One region of the Shewanella sp. 10N.286.52.A9 genome, then DNA from elsewhere that is predicted to be linked to it. Evidence: predicted binding sites of a transcription regulator. Region 1 holds the regulator's gene; the other holds the start of a gene.
What was found. Region 1 encodes LexA, which represses DNA repair genes until DNA is damaged. Its sites were predicted from a motif close to TACTGTATNNNNATACAGTA; they were not measured.

Region 1 (11,215 bases):
GGCCATAGCTACGGGTAGAATAAATACCAACAGCAGTATATAAAGCGTCTTGTTGCTCTTTGGTTTTGCTGGGGAGTTCATACTTGCTCCTCTTGTTACGACTTATTTTGTTATAGGGTGTGTTGATTTCTTCAACGTTTTAAAACCAATCCATAGCATGAGCCCTAAAAAAACCGCTGCCATGGTGAACCATTGCAATGCATACCCTTGGTGTTTCTGTGCTGATAAGGGAATGGGTGTCCAAGGTTTTGCTAATGTCATTGTTGGAGTCACATCTGGCTGCAATACTGCCGGTGCCAGTTCGTGGCCTACTTTCTCTGCTAAGGCCACAAGGTTTAAATTTTGAAACCGAATCACTTCATGGTTATTCATTGAAAATGTTTCGGCATATAGCGCTTCGCTTAATGGGTTTGTTTGTTTTTGATAGACCCGCCCCGTTAACTCATATGGCTGATTAGGCATGGGAGTCAGTGCAGGCAGAATACGTCTGTCTTTATTAGCGCCAACAAACCCTAGTTCAACCATTAACCAAGGTTGTGACTCAGACACCTTGACCAATTGATATGCGAGATAACCCACTTGACCGTTATGAACTTGATTATCAAGTAATAAAATTTGTTCGCTGACTGCGATGGTATCGACAGTTAATCGGTAACCTGTCACAGGGTCATTGTTAGCTAAATTAAGTAAACTTTGGTAATCCAATGCGCTGGCGGCTTGTCGTTCAGCTAGCGTGGTTTGCCATGCTTGTTTGTACTCCGCTCTATCGAGTTGCCATAAACCTAACTTGACCAAAATAGAAAACACACTCACAGTAACAAGCAGCAATAACCCAGTAGATAGTCGCCAGACTCGCAAAGGAGAGCCCATGGCAGCGTTAGATACCTTAGTTATTTTCAAGCTTGTATTAGTACTACTGCTTGTATTCATATTATTTAATTTAGCTAGAGCCTTGTTTATTATGGTTAAAGCTGAAAACAAACAGCCAATGAGTCAATATTTGGGGCGACGCGTTATCTTTTCTGCTGTGGTGATGTTGTTATTGTTGCTGGCCCTAGGATTAGGCTGGGTAACACCTAACCCTAGGCCGTATTAGCTCGCCTCTGTAGAGGTGAGCCATACTCTTAAATGACGTAGACAAAAATAAATAAGCATAACCAGACTACGTCGACAAAATGCCAGTACCAACTACCAGACTGGAAGGCAAAATGACTCTCAGGGGTAAAGTGGCCTTTGAGCACCCTAAAGAACAGAATAATCAAGAACACAGTCCCCAATGTGACGTGCATACCGTGAAAACCCGTCAGTAAGAAGAAAGTGTTGCCGTAGATCCCTGATGATAGTGTCAGTCCCATTTCTTGATAGGCATGAATATATTCTTCAACTTGTAAAAATAAGAAGCCAATACCCAATAAGATGGTTAGTCCTAACCAGACTTTTAATGCCCCACGCTTAGACTTTTCAAGAGACACATGGGCAAAGTGTAAAGTGACTGACGATGCGAGTAATATCAGGGTGTTGTATAGGGGTAACCCTGTCCAAGGCATCGCTTCAGTCGTGGTGCCATCAGGTGTTTTAGTGAGTGGCCACATGGCCTCAAAAGTCGGCCAAAGCACTTCATGGGTCATGGCATTGTTTGAAGCACCACCTAACCACGGAATAGCGACCATTCGTGCGTAAAATAGTGCGCCAAAGAAGGCGCCGAAGAACATAATTTCAGAGAAAATAAACCAGCTCATTCCTTGTCTAAAAGAACGATCCATCTGCGCTGAATATAAGCCAGACATTGATTCATCAATGACGTTTTTAAACCAACCAAACAGCATAAAAATGATGACTGCGATACCAGCCACGAGGATATAGCCGCCCGATGTTTCTTCGGTGGCGAGTTGTTGTACGTACGAACCTGCGCCAAAAGCAATCAGGAATAACCCAATAGCGCCAATGATTGGCCAGGCACTTTGCGCTGGCACGTAATAAGTTTCATGTTTTGTTGTCATCTTGCTGCTCCTTGCTCTATGGCCGCAGTTTGTTTGTCTGTGATGTCATAGAGGGTATAAGAGAGAGTCAAAGTTTTAATGGAATCGGGTAAGTCAGGATCCACATAAAAGATTAATGGCAGTTCAGCATCAGCCTTTGCAGCTAGGGGCTGTTGATTAAAACAGAAGCATTCCGTTTTATTGAAATATGCAGCGCCTTGGCCAGGCGATACCGAGGGTATCGCTTGGCCCACAAGAGGTTTAGCAGAAAGGTTTTTTGCTAAAAATGCAGTGCGAGTTAGCTCACCTGGATGAACCTGTATTCTGTTCACTTTGGGGCCAAACTCCCATGGCATACTGCCTTGCACTTGGGCGATAAATTCAATAGTAATGGTGCGTTCTTTATCAACGACCACCGCTTCATAACGACTTGCTGTACCTTGAGGCTTTCCGTTAATGCCTAAGGTTTCGCAAAGCACGTCATAAAGCGGTACCAGCGCAAAACCAAAGCCGAACATACCTATTGATCCTAATACCAGACCTATAAGTAAGTTACGGTTTGATTTTGTTGGCTGGCTCATATCACTTCACCTCTGGTGGTGTGGTGAATGAATGGTAAGGTGCTGGGCTGGCAATGGTCCACTCCAGTCCTTCAGCGCCTTCCCAAGGTTTATCAGCCGCTTTCTCGCCACCTTTGACACATTTAATCACTACGGCTAAGAAAATTAGCTGTGATAAGCCAAATGCGAACCCGCCGATTGAGACAATTTGATTAATATCAGCAAATTGAATGGCGTAATCTGGAATTCGGCGAGGCATGCCTGCTAATCCTAAAAAGTGCATCGGAAAAAACAGCACATTGACTGAAATCACGCTACACCAGAAATGCCAGCGCCCTAGGGTTTCGCTATACATATGGCCAGTCCATTTTGGTAACCAATAATAGGCAGCAGCCATAATAGAGAACACCGCTCCAGTCACCAGTACATAGTGGAAATGCGCCACCACGAAGTAAGTATCATGGTATTGGAAATCAGCTGGTGTTATCGCCAGCATCAATCCTGAAAAACCACCAATGGTAAAGAGAATAATAAAGGCAATCGCAAATAACATAGGGGTTTCGAACGTGATTGAACCACGCCACATCGTTGCTACCCAGTTAAATACTTTTACCCCTGTCGGCACCGCAATTAACATGGTGCAGTACATGAAAAACAGTTCAGCAAATACTGGCATCCCTGTGGTAAACATGTGATGCGCCCAAACCAAGAAGGATAAAATCGCAATACTGGACGTGGCGTAAACCATCGAAGCGTAGCCAAACAACTTTTTACGACTAAAGGTGGGAATAATGGCCGAGATAATCCCGAACGATGGCAAAATCATGATGTAGACTTCAGGGTGACCGAAGAACCAGAAAATATGCTGGAACATGACGGGATCACCGCCACCTGCGGCATCAAAGAAACTGGTACCAAAGTATTTATCGGTTAATACCATGGTAACCGCACCTGCAAGTACGGGCATAACCGCAATCAGCAAGAATGCAGTAATGAGCCATGTCCATACAAATAATGGCAACTTCATCCAAGTCATGCCTGGTGCACGCATATTAACAATGGTCACGACCACGTTAATTGCGCCCATAATCGAACTGATCCCCATGATATGCACCGAGAAAACAAATAGTGCAGTGCTATCAGGGCTATAGGTTGTTGATAGCGGTGCATAGAAAGTCCAGCCAAAGTTAGGGCCGCCGCCTTCCATAAACAGTGAACTCAACAGAATCGCGAAGGCAAATGGTAAGATCCAAAAGCTCCAGTTATTCATTCGAGGCAGTGCCATATCAGGTGCACCAATCATCATTGGGATCAGCCAGTTGGCTAACCCTGTGAAGGCGGGCATGACGGCACCAAATACCATAATAAGACCGTGTACTGTGGTCATTTGGTTAAAGAAGTTAGGGTCAACTAACTGTAAGCCTGGCTGAAATAGCTCTGCACGAATGACCATTGCCATCGCACCACCAGTGAGGAACATAATAAAACTGAACCATAAATACATAGAACCAATGTCTTTATGGTTAGTGGTTAATATCCAGCGCATGATGCCTTTTGGCGCGCCATGATGGTGATCATCATGGCCGTCATGAGAATGTTCATCATGAGCTGGGGTAGTATCTTGTGTAATTGTGCTCATCTGTATCCCTTACTTTCCATGACCAACAACATCGGTGGCTTGAACAGCATCACCAGTATTATTTCCCCAAGCATTTCGCTCATACGTCACAACAGCTGCGAGTTGCTGAGGTGAGAGTATGGAGCTAAATCCTTGCATTGCTGTACCCGGTTGGCCATTGATAACCACTTCAAGGTGTCCTTCAACAGGCCCCATGACTAACGGACTGCCCACTAACGCAGGGAATGCGCCAGGTAAACCTGTACCAGCGGCTTGGTGACATGCAGCACAGCTGCTGAGGTAAACTTGCTCACCCATTGCCATCAGCTCATCCATAGATAAGTCATCCATAACAACGTCAGGCGTTGCTTCTTCAACGACGTCAGCAACCACTTGTTCTACCTCAGGTTGTGTCGCTGGTAACTCAGCAGGCAAAGTGACAGGCGTTGGCTTATCACTTGCATCGCTAGGTGCCCCACCAGAGTTCACATCTGCAGCTTGAACCACATCACCAGAATCATTACCCCAAGCGTTTCGCTCGTAGGTCACAACAGCTGCAATTTCTGTTGCAGTAAGCTGTTTCGCGAAGGCTTGCATGGCAGTACCAGGCTGGCCGTTGACGACAATATCAATGTGGCCAGCAACTGACCCTTTAATGATTGGGCTGCCGATAAGAGACGGGAATACACCAGGTAGTCCTGCACCATTTGGTTGGTGACAAGCGGCACATCGGCCCATGTAAACTTGTTCACCTTGAGCCATCAACTCATCAAAGGTCAGGGTTTGCGACAGTGACGCTTCGGCCGCGGCTTTTGCATCAGCAGTTAGTTGTTTTTGATCTTTTAGCCATTGCTCAAAGTCTGCTTCAGAAACGGCTTCAACTACCACCGGCATGAATCCGTGGTCTTTACCACACAACTCAGCACATTGACCTCGGTAGGTACCAACCTTATCAATCTTGGTCCAAGCTTCATTAATAAAACCTGGGTTAGCATCTTTTTTCACCGCAAATGCAGGAACCCACCAAGAGTGAATCACATCATCTGAAGTCATTAAAAAGCGTACTTTACGATTGATTGGCAGAACGAGGGGCTTATCGACTTCTAGTAGGTAAGTTTCAGTTTTCGTTTCTGTCCCAGTAATTTGATCGGCAGGGGTGGAAAGTAAACTGTAAAACTCGACGTCTTCATTAAAATAGCTGTAATGCCATTTCCATTGAGAGCCGGTTACTTTGATAGTTAACTCCGCATCACTTGGGTCTTCCATAGCAATGAGGGTTTTTGTGGCAGGAATTGCCATACCAATGAGGATAAGAAACGGCACGACAGTCCATGCTATTTCCACTTTGGTACTATCATGGAAATCAGCAGGTACTGCACCCTTTGATTTTCTATGATAAATCATGGAGTAAATCATGATTCCAAATACCACAACACCAATAGCACAACAGATATAAAGAATGATCATATGGAGGTCGTAAACCTTACCACTGATCTCTGTTACCCCTTGGGTCATGTTAAGCGGCATATCAGCCGCTGCAAGTGGCACTGCAAAAAACAGCACCATTAATCCATACAACAATCGCTTCACAAGACTACTCCTCTGCCAATTGCGATTTGCAATAACAACAAGGAAAAGTCACACAGTAATACTCTGCTCTATGCAAACTTTTCTATTCCCGAAAAAGTTTGATCACTTCAAAGTACACGGTGGCAGTGAGTATTAATACTCGATTATTCTATTGGGTTTTGGTGGCCACACTTGTACCTAATACTGAACTTTTCAATTCTTAAATTGACGCTTTTTATTCAAGGCTTTCTATACCGCATGGTACCAGCACAATCTTTACAGCGTTTTATCACTTATGTTCATTTTTACCACTAAGAGAGGTCAATAAATGTTACTCCCTTGTTAACTACATTACTTGGAGATTAAATATTGATCAAGATCACTTTATCATCTAATTTGCTGAAAAAAGGCGCAAAAAAAAGCCCGTCACCGAAATGAAGGGCTTTTTTAGCAAATAGACTTTAGTGAAATGCAGATAAATTCAATTGGGTTGCAGCCACAGGATTACTGGCGTTTAATTGGTCAACACGTAAGTGAGTATTTACATCTTCAATAATGACACCTTGCGCTAAGGCGCTTTTAGCGACTAATTGAATGCGACGATTATCACGAGCATCTAATGGGGTTGTCCATGTAATCACTGCGCTGGATGTACCACTTGTGAGTGCTTTTTCCATTGCCCACAGTGTTTCGACTTCATCTTTAGTGTGAACCAGTAATACACGGTCCATTCTGACATTGGCGTTCGCTAGAATTTGTTTGTAACCAATGTGAGGCGGATTAATCAGTACAATCCATCGCCCTTGTTGACTTAATACGGCTAACTGGCCGCATAGCTGAGTTAATTCAGTTAACCCTTGGTTAGCTGTTTGTTTGGTTTCGATACCTTGCTTTACTGGCGCAGCTGCTGATGCCATGTCCATCCATAAACCTGGGTGACGTGGTGCATTACCTATTAATGTGTTCATAACCAACCTCCATTACGGATAACGCCAACAGCGAGCCCTTCAATCGTAAGGCTTTGGCATGTTAAATCGACTTTTATCGGCGAGTACTGCTCGTTTTCTGCATGCAGATAAACAACGTTGCCTTTCTTTTCAAAACGCTTCACGGTGACATCATCATCAACACGGGCAACAACGACTTGACCATTTTTAGCTTGCTGCATTTTGTGAACCGCTAATAAGTCACCTTCAATAATGCCAATATCCTTCATACTGTCGCCACGAACACGTAGTAAGAAATTAGCATTGGGTTTAAACATTTCAGGATCAACTTGAAAGTATTGTTCAACATGTTCTAACGCCAAAATTGGTTCACCAGCCGCAACCTGACCAATCAGTGGTAAGCCTTCTTCGACTTCCTCTTCTTCTTGGACCATACGGATACCGCGAGAGGTACCTGGAATAATTTCAATGCAACCTTTTTTAGCGAGTGCTTTTAAATGTTCTTCTGCAGCATTAGCACTTTTAAAGCCTAATCTAGTGGCAATTTCTGCACGAGTTGGTGGCATACCTGTCTCGGCAATATTGCATTTAATTAATTCTAGAATTTCAGCTTGTCGTGGCGTTAAAGGTCTCATGTTGATTCCTGTTTTTTTATACAGTGACTGTCATTATATACAGTATCTTTGGTCGCGCAAGTATTAACCAACATTTTTTGCTGATAAAGCAATAGATATGAATTTTTATCGAAGTTTTTAGTTATTTAAAGCTAATTAAATCAGTGATTTATTGTTTTTGTGGGGCGTCGGTAAATTAGTGTGTTTTATTATTGATGACTCAAGTGAATAAGCCAAAAAGTACTGGATACCGTCTATTTATACAGTACTGTACCTAAATGTTTTGCTACTTACTAAGTGATTGATACTTGATGTTAGAACCAACAAAACTTGCTACTTAAATGTTAACTAGATTTACCGAGGTTAGTGTAACTGAATGATATTCTGGTATCCTATGCGCAATAAATCGTTGTTGATAATGCGAAGACCCATGTTAAAACCAGATTCTATCATTGCTAAATCATTACGTTGGATTCAGAAATTAATGGTACACAGTGTTGTTGTGCCTGAGGATCCGTTCGCTGACCTTAACTTAGATCCTGACAAACCAGTGGTCTATGTGATGAAAACGGAGTCGCTGAGTGATATTGCTGCCTTACATGAAATGACAGCTAAATATAACTTGCCAAGTCCGTATGAACGGTTAGATGTTGATGGTTTCAATACCCCTAGAATTGTGTGTGTGGAAGGGCGTAAACCCTTGTTTGGTAAGCGCCATAGTAGCGATAAATTTGTAGCAAACTTTACTAAGTTGCTCGAATTACACCAAAAGAACAAAGAACTCGACATCCAGCTTGTGCCTGTAAGCCTATATTGGGGTCGTATCCCAGGTAAAGAAGATGACACCATGACCGCTGCGGTTTTTGAGCGTGAAAACCCAACATGGTTACGTAAATGGTTAATGATTCTATTTTTAGGTCGCCATAATTTCATTCAATTTTCTAATGCCATGTCGCTGCGTTATATGGCTGATGAACACGGCACAGATGTCAGTATTGCGCATAAGCTTATCCGTGTGGCTCGTGTGCATTTTCGCCGTCAACGTAAAGTGATGACGGGGCCTCAGCTTCCTAATCGTCAAGCGATGTTCAATTCGCTGTTAAAGTCAGAATCCATCAAGCGTGCCATTCAAGAAGAAGCCGTTAACAAAAAAATTCCCGAAGAAAAGGCACGTGAAAAAGCCATTGAGTACCTTGATGAAATCGCAGCAGACTATTCGGATAACTTGATTCGTATTGCTGAGCGTTTCTTAACTTGGCTTTGGAACAAGTTATACAGTGGTATTAGCATCAAGAGTGCGGAGCAAGTTCGTAAACTGCATCATGATGGTCATGAAATCGTTTATGTGCCGTGTCATCGAAGCCATATGGATTACTTATTACTGTCATATATTCTTTATTATCAAGGCATGGTTCCACCGCATATTGCGGCAGGGATTAATCTTAACTTTTGGCCGGCAGGTCCAATGTTCCGCCGTGGTGGTGCCTTCTTTATCCGTCGTAGTTTTAACGGTAATAAGCTTTATACCGCAGTATTCAGAGAGTATTTAGATCAACTATTTGCTAAAGGCTATTCAGTTGAGTATTTCACTGAGGGTGGTCGTTCACGTACTGGTCGTCTACTTGCTCCTAAAACGGGCATGCTAGCGATGACGGTAAACAGCGTATTGCGTGGTATCGAGCGTCCTGTGACCTTAGTGCCAGTGTATCTTGGCTACGATCATGTCATGGAAGTGTCGACTTATCATAAAGAATTAAGTGGTAAGAAAAAGCAAAAAGAATCTGTATGGCAAGTGTTTGGTGCATTGCGTAAGTTGGGTAACTTTGGACAAGGTTACGTTAACTTTGGTGAGCCAATTAACGTGCAGCAGTTCTTAAATCAGCAGTCGCCAGATTGGCGTGAAGAAGTGGCTAAAGATCCTGAGCAAAAACCAACATGGTTAACGCCTGCGGTTAATCAATTAGCCAATAAAGTGATGACAAACATTAACAGTGCAGCAGCTGCGAGCTCTGTTACGTTAACCAGTATGGTGTTATTAGCCGCTGAACAAAATGCATTAGAGCGCACAGAGCTGGAACGTCAGCTAGATTTATATCTTAAATTGATGAAAGAAGTGCCTTACACTGATTACACCTCAGTAGCTCAAGGCAGTGCTAGTGAATTAGTTGATCAATGTCTATCACTGAAAAAGTTTACTTCGCACACTGATCAAATTGGTGAAATTATTGCGATTGAAGAGTCTTCAGCAATTGCGATGAGCTACTACCGTAATAACATCATCCATTTAATGGCAGTTCCTTCGTTAATAGCGAGTTGCTTGGTGCAATACGAAGAGTTTAATCGTCAAAAAATTCATGAAATCGTTAATGACTTCTACCCGCTACTCAAAGCTGAGTTGTTTATGGGGATTGAAGACTTACCCGCTTACATCGATAGCGTATTAAACTTATTTGTTGAGCAACAGCTTATTTCGGGTACAGACGAGTTTGAACTCAATCAAAGTAATATTACCCAGTTAATGTTATTGTCTGAAACTGTCAGTGAGACATTACAACGTTACGCGATTATCTTTAATTTATTGGCTTATAAACCGGATATTGAACGTTCAGATCTAGAAAGCGCGAGCCACTTATTAGCTCAGCGTTTAGGTGCTTTACACGGAATTACTGCGCCAGAGTTTTATGATAAAAAACTCTACAATAATTTGAGTGTAAAATTAAAAGAATTAGGGCACTTGTCGGGTAATGACAATCAGTTTGCTGTCATCCGAATTCGCGACCATGCCAATGGTATGTTGCGTTTATCTGTTCGTAAAACCATAGTAGATAGCGTCACTATGGAACATGGGTAACCACTAACTTTATGAGTTCAACACAATCACAACCGCACAATAAATCATTATTAGGCGGTGCTATGATTATTGCCGGTACCACAGTCGGTGCCGGTATGTTTTCCCTTCCTGTTGTCAGTGCTGGTATGTGGTTTGGCTATTCCATTGCCATGCTAATCGGTATTTGGTTTTGTATGTTGGTGTCAGGCTTAATGCTACTTGAAACCAACTTGCATTTTAAACCTGGCGACAGTTTCGACACGTTAACCAAAGTGACATTAGGCCAATTCTGGCGGATAGTTAATGGGCTTTCTATTACCTTCGTATTATATATTCTGACTTATGCTTATATCAGTGGTGGTGGCTCTATTGTGAACCACACCTTGTCAGGTATGGGCATTCATTTACCACAAAGTATTGCAGGCTTAGTTTTTGCCCTTGTGCTTGCTGCGATTGTGATGATTAGCACTAAAGTGGTCGACCGTATTACGACAGTAATGCTTGGCGGGATGATCATTACTTTCTTTTTAGCCGTCGGTAATTTGCTGATTGATGTGGAAACCGTGAACTTGTTAGTCCCTGACGGACAGGCGAGTTTTGCTCCATATATTTTAGCTGCCATTCCTTTTGGTCTGACAAGCTTTGGTTATCACGGCAATGTGCCAAGCTTAGTCAAGTATTATGGCAAGCAGCCTAATGTGATTATCAAGGCGATTTGTATCGGTACCTTTATCGCGTTAGTGATTTATACGTGCTGGTTAATTGCCACCATGGGCAATATTCCTCGTAGTCATTTTAGCGATATTATCGCTCAAGGTGGGAATATGGGCGTATTGGTTGCGGCATTGTCAGATGTGATGTCCAGTGCTTGGCTAAATACCATGTTAACTCTGTTTGCTAATTTGGCCGTTGCGTCATCTTTCTTAGGGGTGACCTTAGGTTTGTTTGATTATTTAGCAGACTTATTTGATTTTGATGAGTCGGCTAATGGCCGAATCAAGACCGCTGCAGTGACCTTTATACCGCCAACCATCTTAGGCTTATTATTCCCAGATGGTTTTTTAATCGCTATCGGTTTTGCCGCTCTTGCCGCGACAA
Region 2 (11,215 bases), on a different contig from region 1:
GCGTGTTATCTAATACGATTACCGCTTCTTGACCTGCTGCTAACGTCTCGACTGATTCACCACCAACATAAATTGCAGAAACACTGCCTTCACCGTTTAATTCGGTGTAACCACAAAACTCAGTTTCACCTTCGATTTTAAGACCAGTATTATAATCAGTACCAAAATTACCAGCAGCTTGTGCACGGCTTCTTTGCTCAGCCATCGCAGCTTCGAAACCGGCTTCATCAACGGTAATATCACGTTCACGACAGACGTCAGCTGTAAGATCCACAGGGAAACCATAGGTATCGTAAAGTTTAAAGGCTGTTTCACCATCTAAAACGTTAGTATCTAACTCGTTTAACGCAGCATCTAAAATACCTAAGCCACGCTCTAGTGTTCTGGCAAATTGTTCTTCTTCAGCTTTTAATGATTTTTCAATAATAGCTTTAGCTTCAACCAAACTTTTACCCGCATCGCCCATGACTTCAATCAGGGTAGGCAGTAATTTAAAGAAGAACGTATCGGTTGCACCTAACTTATTTCCGTGGCGCACTGCACGACGAATGATACGACGCAATACATAACCACGGCCTTCATTCGACGGCATCACACCATCAGCAATTAAGAATGAACAAGAACGAATATGGTCAGCAATTACGCGCAGTGATTTATTTTCTAAATCTTCAACCCCAATAATTTCCGCCGCTTTTTTGATTAACGCTTGGAAAATATCAATTTCGTAGTTTGAGTGTACGCCTTGCATGATAGCTGCAATACGCTCAATTCCCATACCTGTATCGACTGAAGGTTTTGGTAGCGGTTTCATTTCACCGTCAGCTTGACGGTTGTACTGCATGAAAACGATATTCCAGATTTCAATGAAGCGATCGCCATCTTCTTCTGGTGTACCAGGGCGGCCGCCCCAAATGTGCTCGCCATGATCATAAAAGATCTCTGAACATGGACCACAAGGACCTGTATCACCCATTTGCCAGAAGTTGTCAGAGGCATAAGGAGCGCCTTTGTTATCACCAATACGAATAATATTTTCAGCAGCAACACCGATTTTCTTATTCCAGATTTCAAAGGCTTCGTCATCAGTATCGTAAATAGTGACACAAAGTTTTTCTGTTGGTAATTTCAGTGTTTGGGTTAAGAAGTTCCACGCATATGAAATGGCTTCTTCTTTAAAGTAATCACCAAAACTAAAGTTACCTAACATTTCAAAGAAAGTATGGTGACGGGCGGTGTAACCTACATTATCTAAGTCATTATGCTTACCACCAGCACGGACACAACGTTGCGATGTCGTTGCACGTGAATAACCACGATTTTCCAATCCTAGAAAAGCTTCTTTAAATTGGTTCATACCCGCATTTGTAAATAATAACGTTGGATCGTTATGTGGTACTAACGAGCTACTGTCGACAACTTGGTGTCCGTTGTTACCAAAATACGCTAAAAATGCGCTTCTTAATTCTGTGGTGGTCTGAAACATGAAATCGCCCTAAATGGATAAATTCTATTTATCATGAAGCTGAATATCAGCTTTAAATTGGCAACATTATATACTTAAACAAACTGAAGGTGCGAGATCCAAGCGTATTTAGATTAGCGATTTTCTTGCTATGAGGGGCGATTACTGCAATCGGTTAATTGGTTTTTAATAATCTGTGCCGTAATACGAGCTAAATGACGTCTTTAATGAAGTCATTTCCTTACGAGCGGCGTTCGATCACATATGCCAATGAATAGAGCACTTACAAAAAAAAATCGCGGCCGACTCATGTCGACCGCGATAGTTATTTTCATTACTGTTAAAACGTGATTAGAACACTTCACCTGTTTCTAAATCGATGTTTTCATCCGACTCAGCTGGTGCCGCTTCTTTTTCAGTGCTTAATAGCATTTGACGTAAATTTGCTTCAATTTCTTCAGCTACAGCAGGGTTTTCAACTAGGTATTTACCCGCATTTGCACGGCCTTGACCAATCTTGTTGCCTTGGTAGCTGTACCAAGCACCAGCTTTCTCAACCAGCTTGTGTGCTACACCTAAATCAACGAGCTCACCAGTACGGTTAATACCTTTACCGTAAAGAATTTGGAACTCAGCTTGTCTAAATGGCGCTGCAATTTTATTTTTAACGACCTTAACTCGAGTCTCGTTACCTACGACAGCATCGCCGTCTTTAATCGCACCTGTACGACGAATATCTAAACGTACAGAAGCGTAGAATTTAAGTGCATTACCACCCGTTGTGGTTTCAGGGTTACCAAACATAACACCAATTTTCATACGAATTTGGTTAATGAAAATAAGTAGCGTATTTGACTGTTTTAAGTTACCTGCAAGCTTACGCATTGCTTGGCTCATCATACGTGCGGCAAGGCCCATATGAGAATCACCAATTTCACCTTCAATTTCAGCTTTTGGTGTTAATGCTGCAACAGAATCGACAATAATTACATCAACAGCACCTGAACGTGTTAGCGCATCACAGATTTCAAGCGCTTGCTCACCAGTATCAGGTTGTGAACATAATAGGTTATCAATATCGACACCTAGATTTTTTGCATAGATAGGGTCTAGAGCATGCTCAGCATCAATAAACGCACACGTTTTGCCTTCACGTTGTGCTGCAGCAATAACTTCAAGTGTTAACGTTGTTTTACCTGATGATTCTGGACCGTAAATTTCAACGATACGTCCCATTGGTAAACCACCAGCACCTAAGGCAACATCCAACGAAAGCGAACCTGTAGAAATGGTTTCAACATCCATTGTGCGATCAGCGCCCAACTTCATGATTGAACCTTTACCAAATTGCTTTTCAATTTGACCTAATACAGCATTCAGCGCTTTCTCTTTATTTGGATCTGCTTTCATTCTCTTTATCCCTTTAAGGTGACTCAGTTCGAATAACGAACTTGGTAACGAATAAATTTGTCTGTTTCGTAATATGAGCTCAGTATACTGTATAATCATACAGTATCAATAGTTACTGTATAATTTTTTTCCTTTTTTTTACCTTACTATTATTTACACATTAAAAATCATACAGTTAATAACAAAAATATATTAATAACGATAAATAGTAGACAAACAAAACCACTGTATACAGTACTTCTAGGTTGGGTAAATACCTGAGTTTACAACAATAAGTATTGTTCAAAAAATCAGTAAACAAGGGCAAGACGGCATAGCATCGTTGCGATTCTATTGGGTATCAAATCAATTGTTGTTAAGATGACCGCCTATATTGACCCAGACTTAGCCTAATTCAAAATAAAGTAAGAGCAATCACTTAATGACCGTAAATGAAGACCCAAATTTAGAAAAGCACACTCCCATGATGCGCCAGTATTTAACGCTGAAAGCACAGCATCCTGAAATGCTGTTGTTTTATCGTATGGGAGACTTTTATGAATTATTTTATGAAGACGCTAAGCTGGCATCTGAACTGTTAGGTATCTCATTAACTGCACGTGGGAAAAGTGGTGGTAACGCGATTCCCATGGCAGGACTTCCCTACCACGCCGTTGAAGGTTACCTCGCAAAATTGGTTCAAATTGGTCAATCTGTCGCTATTTGTGAACAAGTCGGTGACCCTGCTACAAGTAAAGGACCAGTTGAGCGTAAAGTTGTAAGAATTGTTACCCCAGGTACCTTAACCGACGAGGCCTTACTACAAGAAAAGCAGGATAACTTACTTGCTGCGGTATATCAGGGTAAGAGTGGATTTGGCTACGCGACTTTAGATGTTTCGTCTGGTCGATTTGTTATTGTTGAACTTGAAAATGAAGAAACACTGGAAGCTGAACTGCAACGTACCAGTCCTGCAGAATTGCTCTACAGTGAAGATTTACTTGACCGCCAATTAATTGAAAATCGCAAAGGCATACGTCGAAGACCTGAATGGGAGTTTGATTACGATACCAGCATTCAATTACTTCTAGAGCAATTTGGAACCAAAGATCTTCATGGATTTGGTATTACAAATGCTAGGCTTTCGCTTCAAGCAGCTGGCTGCTTAATGCAATATGTCAAAGACACACAAAAAACAGCTTTGCCTCATATTAATAGCATCACCATGTTTAATCAGGCTGATACTATCATTCTTGATGCCGCCACCCGCCGAAACTTAGAACTTACTATTAATTTATCTGGTTCACGTGATAATACCTTAGCTTGGGTACTCGATAAGACAGCGACGCCGATGGGAAGTCGTATGTTGCAGCGATGGATCCACCAACCGCTGCGTGACCAACAGCATATTAGCCAAAGGCAACAAGCAGTTGCTGAGTTAATTGATACGGGGTTATATGCAGACTTACACCAGCAATTAAAAGCCCTTGGCGATATCGAACGTATCATGGCGAGGCTAGCTATTCGCAGCGCACGCCCACGAGATTTTGCCCGTCTTCGCCAGGCATTGGCTTTATTACCTGAAATTCAGCAAACTTTAGGTCACTGCCAACAAAGTGAACTCCAACGTCTAGCCAATTTATTAGGCGAGTTTCCAGAGCAGCAACAGCTATTGGAAAATGCGATTGTCGATAATCCGCCTATGCTTATCCGTGATGGCGGCGTAATTAAAGCGGGTTACAACGCACAACTAGATGAATGGCGTGGCCTAAGTGAAGGGGCATCTGATTATCTAGTACAATTAGAAAACCGTGAAAAAGAACAAACTGGCATCAATACCTTAAAGGTCGGCTACAACCGGGTTCACGGCTACTATATCGAAGTGAGTCGCTTACAATCAGATCAAGTTCCTTTGAGCTATCAGCGTCGTCAAACACTAAAGAATACCGAACGCTACATCACACCAGAGTTAAAAGAATACGAAGAGAAAGTGCTATCTAGTCAAGGAAAGGCATTAGCGATTGAAAAGCAGCTTTGGGAAGAGTTATTTGATTTACTTTTACCTAAATTGCATGAACTACAACTGTTTGCCCAAGCTGCATCCGAATTAGATGTGCTAAGCAACTTTGCAGAGCGAGCTGAAACACTGGATTATCATTGTCCAGAAATCAGTAATGACATTGGTATTCATATCGAGTCTGGCCGTCATCCTGTGGTCGAATTAGTTAGCCAAACACCATTTATTGCCAATCCAGTCACCCTCGCGCCTAAGCGAAGAATGCTTATCGTAACGGGGCCCAATATGGGGGGTAAGTCGACTTATATGCGTCAGGTTGCGTTAATCACGCTTATGGCTCATATAGGTAGCTTTGTACCTGCACAAAAAGCAATTATCGGCCCTGTAGATCGAATATTTACACGTATCGGCGCCTCTGACGATCTCGCTTCTGGACGTTCTACTTTTATGGTCGAAATGACAGAAACCGCTAACATTCTTCATAATGCTACAGAGAAAAGTTTAGTTTTAATGGATGAAATCGGTCGAGGTACTTCGACCTATGACGGTTTATCTCTAGCTTGGTCAGCAGCAGAGTATTTAGCTGAAAAAGTGGCTGCATTAACCTTATTTGCAACCCACTATTTTGAGCTAACACAATTGCCAGAACAGATTAATGGAACCGCTAACGTGCATTTAGATGCCGTCGAGCACGGGGACACAATTGCCTTTATGCATGCAGTTCAAGAGGGCGCTGCGAGTAAAAGTTATGGCTTACAAGTTGCTTCACTAGCAGGGGTACCAGCCCACGTCATCAAAGCGGCGAAACAAAAACTGCATATGCTTGAAAGTCGTGACTTTGCTAATAACAATCAAGTACCGATTCAAGAAGCATTAAACCTAACATTACCTGAACCCCAGTCATCTGCTGCAACAGACAAGTTAGCTCAGATAAACCCAGACAATTTAACGCCTAAACAGGCTTTAGATATGTTGTATGAACTTAAAAGGCTAGCTCAGCTTTAATACATCTATTTATAGACTCAGTACAAAAACGCTGCGATGATTTCGCAGCGTTTTTTATTCACTAACAGCATTGAGTATAGCCTGGTCACTTCTCTAATGATTTTAGGCTACTCGTATCAACTCCTTTCATGACTTCTCGCTCTAATGCATGTTGCTCAGCTAACTCATTACTCTTGGTCTGTTGCTGTAATTTCTGTTGCTCGATGCTCATTCTTACTTGGCGCTGTATTGATTCTTGCTCAGTTTCACACTGTCTAAATCCATCGGTCCAGCCTTGAGCATAATCCTGCTCCTGATTAAAGCGATTGACATCTTTTTTAAACTCATCAAACAAACTTCCGCCAGCCTTGTTACCGCTATCGCACCCATCCTGAAAACCATCGGCATAAGCTAGGGGGTAACCTTGTTCTATCATTGTGTCTCTTGTGCTTTGACAACCAGTCAATATCACAACACATACAATACTGATAAAACTAATGACATTTTTATTCATTGTTTCTTATTCCTCGTTTTCAACAGACAATAAAAAAGGACATGATTAATGTCCTTATTCACTGAAAGCATACTAAAGCTTATTCCAACAAATTAGCTTCTGAATAACGCTTCAACTGACAAGCCTTGTGCACCTAAAACATCTTTCAATCGTTTTAAAGCTTCAACTTGGATCTGGCGGACACGTTCACGCGTTAGGCCAATCTCAGCACCCACATTTTCTAATGTAGAAGGCTCATAACCTAATAAACCAAAACGTCTCGCGAGCACTTCTCTTTGCTTAGTATTTAGCTCATTTAGCCAACCTACTATCGAATTTGATAGATCTTCATCCTGTACTTTGTAATCAGGTCCAACCGAATCATCATCAGCAATGACATCTAATAAGGCTTTATCATTTTCGCCGCCTAATGGCGTATCTACAGAAGTGATTTTTTCGTTTAGCTTTAACATGCGGCTTACATCGCTAGTAGAAACATCTAACGTATCTGCGATTTCTTCAGCCGTGGGCTCATGATCTAATTTTTGAGCCAATTGTCTTGCGGTACGAAGGTACACGTTAAGCTCTTTAACGACATGAATAGGTAAACGAATGGTGCGAGTTTGATTCATGATAGCGCGCTCAATGGTCTGTCTTATCCACCATGTCGCATAAGTTGAAAAACGAAAGCCTCGCTCTGGGTCAAATTTTTCGACCGCGCGAATAAGTCCTAGGTTACCTTCTTCAATAAGATCAAGTAACGCTAGTCCACGGTTGTTATACCTTCTGGCAATTTTAACAACTAAACGTAAGTTACTTTCTATCATGCGGTTACGAGATTTCTCGCAGCCTTTGAGTGCTTTACGTGAAAAGAAGACTTCTTCTTCTGCACTAAGCAAAGGGGAAAAACCAATCTCACCTAAATATAGTTGAGTGGCGTCAAGATTCTTTTGCAAATCATCTTGAACTTGTTGGTCGATATCGGGTTGCTGTGCTGTTTTGGCTTTAGTTCCTGCCTTTAGTGCAACCTCTTCTGGTTGTTTAGCTAAATCCATAAGCTCTTCTGCTACTGCAGCGTTTTGTTTCTGGCTCATATGGTGCTCTCCCAAACCTGATAAAATTTAAGTATCTACTGCACTTGCCTATCCTCCGTTTTAATGTGAACTAAACAGTTAGCGTTTAGGTAAATAATTTAATGGGTTAACTGACTTACCATGGAGACGGATCTCAAAATGTAACATCACCTGGTTTGCCCCTGTGCTACCCATTTTCGCCACTGTCTGTCCTGCATTTACATATTGTTTTTCTTTGACCAATATTGCATCAGCATGGGCATATGCACTTAAAAAATCTTCGTTATGCTTAATAATGACTAAATTACCATATCCACGAAGTGCATTGCCGGCATAAACCACTCTTCCATCAGCTGCGGCTTTAATAATATCACCGCGAGAACCCGCAAGCTTAATGCCCTGATTCCCCTGTTGAGTGGTAGAGAAATACCCTATTATTCGACCTTTATTCGGCCAATTCCACTTACTTACTTTATCAGGCAAGCGTGAAACAGGATTTTTCGCTACTTGTACCGTTTTTTCTTGGGTAGTTTTTACAGAATACGCAGGCTTTGCTTTGTGATCAAGCTCTTTTTTTGTACTATTTTTATCAGCACTAGTGCTAGCCTGTTTTGTAGCTGTAGTTTGTTTTGCCACAGGTTTCTTTGCAGGCTTAGGTTTACTGTTCGCTACAGCAACCGGTTTAGCTGACGTTTTGCTAGGTGTAGGCTGATAGAGTTTCAGTGTCTGCCCGGGGTAAATTGTGTAAGGTGCTTTGAGGCGATTATATTTAGCAATATCGCTAAAATCCTTGCCTGCCCCCCAAGAAATTGAATACAAGGTATCGCCACGTTTTACTTTGTAAGTGCCAGAGGTGATCGAGCCTTTATTGTATTTCGGCCCAGCAGAAGCCGAAATACTACTCACAGGTGCTGGGGTATGAGCTTGAAAACTACAGCCCGTAATTGAAAGCAATATGAAAGTGATTAAAACCCAATTGTGATACTTCAAGCATGTTCTCCAAAATGATAGGAAATATCACCCTAATTAAGCGAGTTCGCCATTAATTAATGGGACGAATTTTACTGCCTCAATAATCTGTGAACTGTACTCATTCCCGTGACGAGTAATTTTTAATAATTGCTGGGAGTCTTCTCCAACAGGGATCACTAATACACCGCCTTCTGATAACTGCATCAATAAAGCTTCTGGCACTGAAGCAGCAGCAGCAGTCACCATAATGGCATCAAAAGGAGCTTTGTTCTGCCAGCCTTTCCAGCCATCACCGTATTTAAAAGAAACGTTATGCAAATCTAAACGCTTTAATCGCTGCCGAGCTTGAATTTGCAACGCTTTAATTCGTTCAATAGTGCACAGTTGCGGCACTAACTGAGCTAATATCGCAGCTTGATATCCTGAACCTGTGCCAATCTCCAACACTTTGCTAGGGTTATGTTGTAACAACAATTCAGTCATTCTTGCGACAATATAAGGCTGAGAAATCGTTTGTCCTTGCCCAATGGGTAAGGCGGTATTCTCATAAGCTTTATGCGCCAAAGCGCCATCTAAAAATAGCTCTCTTGGAGTATTAGACACGGCTTGTAAGACGGCATTATTACGAATCCCAGCTTCGTGTAACTTTCTCGCTAAATTAATGGCAACTGTTGAGGCTACCTGGCTCATAGTTTATTTATCCAGTTCTCTAAACCAGCAAGCTGATTATATGCAGTTAAGTCGACAGTTAACGGAGTGATTGAAACAAAACCTTGCTCTACAGTGCCAAAGTCAGTGTCATCACTCGCATCTTGTTCTTTACCTGGCGGGCCTAACCAGTATATATCTCGCCCAGCAGGATCTTGAGCTTTGATCATGCCTTCAGCTTTATGTCTCGAGCCTAGGCGAGTCACACGTATGCCTTTGATTTCTTCTACAGGCAAGTCAGGGACGTTAACATTTAAAATTTGATCATTATTAATGGGGTGTTCAAGCAAGCCTTGTACAATTCTAGCCGCATAAATTGCAGCACTTTGATAATGTATCAGCTCTTTACCAACTAAAGACACAGCAATGGCAGGCAGTCCTAAAAATCGCCCTTCCATCGCTGCTGCCACTGTGCCTGAATATAATGTGTCATCACCCATGTTTGCGCCTGCATTAATGCCAGATACGACAATATCGGGTTCATTATCACATAGCTCACGAATTGCTAAGTGAACACAATCGGAAGGTGTGCCATTAACCGCAATATACCCATTATCTAAGTTATTAATTCTTAATGGGTTAGTCAAGGTCAAAGAATTACTCGCCGCAGAACAGTTACGATCAGGAGCGACCACTTTTACCTTCGCGATTTTAGCAAGTTCAACAGCAAGGGCTTTTATACCAGGAGCCGTTACTCCATCATCATTACTAACAAGTATATTAATCACTTTGTCGACTCTTGTGCTTTTTGTAGGTTCTCTGCTTGCATTGAAGCTTGCATTTGCTGTTCTGCAACCCTTTGCTGACGTGCAACTTCCTGCACATCTTGATAATCCAATAACTCTCGTAAAACGGAGGTTGCATAGCTACCTGCAGGTAATATGAACTCTATGAACAAGGTGTCTTGTTCAAAACGATATTTCAATGCTTGCGGTTTTAACAGCATAGGCCGTCTTTCTTGCTCTAACCCAGCTTGCTCTAACCCTTGTAGATCGTTTGTTAGTGCTATTAACGCAGCTTGCTCAACATTAGCGGCATCAGCTTGAGGGAGTATGTTACCTCTTCCCCATAACGGCGCCGATAACTGAATATCATTACTTGATAATCTTGCTAATGTTTCAGGATCCCATTTATCTGTCACAAAAAAACTTTTACTCCCCGCAAGCATGACGCAATCTCCTGTCAGAGGAGCAATACTATGATGGTTTAATCGATAAGACACGACTTGATTAAACACATTAGAGCGAACTGCCGAAAGATACATACTGCGCTTTTTTCGATCTTTTACTTTTTTACCAGCTAGCATTTGCTGGCCAAAAATCAAATTCTTACCTTGGTGGCCAAAGCGCTGTTCCCCAAAATAATTAGGGACACCAGTTTGCATCACCTGTTGAATACGTTTCTCAAGCTCAGCCTTGTCACTGACATTGCGTAGGGTGAGTTCAAAACGATTTCCAAGTAATGCCCCAATACGCAATTTTTTACTATGGCGCTGGCTAGATAATATGGTTAAGCGAGGGGTATTTTCTTTATTCGCTAAGTCAGCTTCATTCGCCTTTACATCAGTATTATCTTGTGTTGAAAGAGACTGCCAGTCAGGGGTTTCTTTTCCCGGAATTCTGACTCCGAACCATTGCTCAGTAACGGCGTTTTTATCTTTTTGGCCCGCATACGTCACTTCTTTTTGATGAACTTTAGCGAATTTAGCCAAGATTTCAGCCACCTGATTGGTATTCAAGCCCTCTTTACGCACATGGATCATATGATGCTCACCTTCACCTGTTGGACTGAAAGGGAGCATTTCTTTAACGATAAAATCACTGTTTACAGTACGTAAATCAGCTTTACATGCAGGCTTACCAAAAAGGTAATGTAACGAACTCATGATATTTTCTCTAACTCATAGGGGTTGTAAGTTGAACGGCACTTACAAGAAAACGGTTTAACTATTTTTGTGTCATTAATACAACTGACTCAACGGCTATACCTTCTTTGCGACCTGTAAAACCTAACTTTTCAGTCGTAGTCGCTTTAACATTAATATTCTCAACATGCGTCTCTAAATCAGTCGCAATACACTGACGAATAGCTTCAATATGAGGTAGCATTTTAGGCGC

Region 2: a site for LexA is predicted at 3,149-3,168, ahead of mutS (DNA mismatch repair protein MutS). Genes of this name have one in related genera too.

What each region holds. Positions count from the first base shown of each region.
Region 1 is NZ_JBFRJQ010000001.1:201,714-212,928, reverse strand. It holds gene AB4128_RS01020 (hypothetical protein) at 1-81, opposite strand, end outside; gene AB4128_RS01015 (SURF1 family protein) at 103-870, opposite strand; gene AB4128_RS01010 (DUF2909 family protein) at 869-1,096, shown strand; gene AB4128_RS01005 (cytochrome c oxidase subunit 3) at 1,125-2,000, opposite strand; gene AB4128_RS01000 (cytochrome c oxidase assembly protein) at 1,997-2,560, opposite strand; gene ctaD (cytochrome c oxidase subunit I) at 2,562-4,178, opposite strand; gene coxB (cytochrome c oxidase subunit II) at 4,188-5,747, opposite strand; gene AB4128_RS00985 (cell division inhibitor SulA) at 6,188-6,694, opposite strand; gene lexA (transcriptional repressor LexA) at 6,691-7,308, opposite strand; gene plsB (glycerol-3-phosphate 1-O-acyltransferase PlsB) at 7,718-10,138, shown strand; gene mtr (tryptophan permease) at 10,150-11,215, shown strand, end outside.
Region 2 is NZ_JBFRJQ010000011.1:2,461-13,675, forward strand. It holds gene alaS (alanine--tRNA ligase) at 1-1,483, opposite strand, end outside; gene recA (recombinase RecA) at 1,814-2,872, opposite strand; gene mutS (DNA mismatch repair protein MutS) at 3,294-5,873, shown strand; gene AB4128_RS09755 (hypothetical protein) at 5,959-6,366, opposite strand; gene rpoS (RNA polymerase sigma factor RpoS) at 6,459-7,439, opposite strand; gene AB4128_RS09765 (peptidoglycan DD-metalloendopeptidase family protein) at 7,518-8,408, opposite strand; gene AB4128_RS09770 (protein-L-isoaspartate(D-aspartate) O-methyltransferase) at 8,445-9,080, opposite strand; gene surE (5'/3'-nucleotidase SurE) at 9,077-9,826, opposite strand; gene truD (tRNA pseudouridine(13) synthase TruD) at 9,823-10,983, opposite strand; gene ispF (2-C-methyl-D-erythritol 2,4-cyclodiphosphate synthase) at 11,045-11,215, opposite strand, start outside.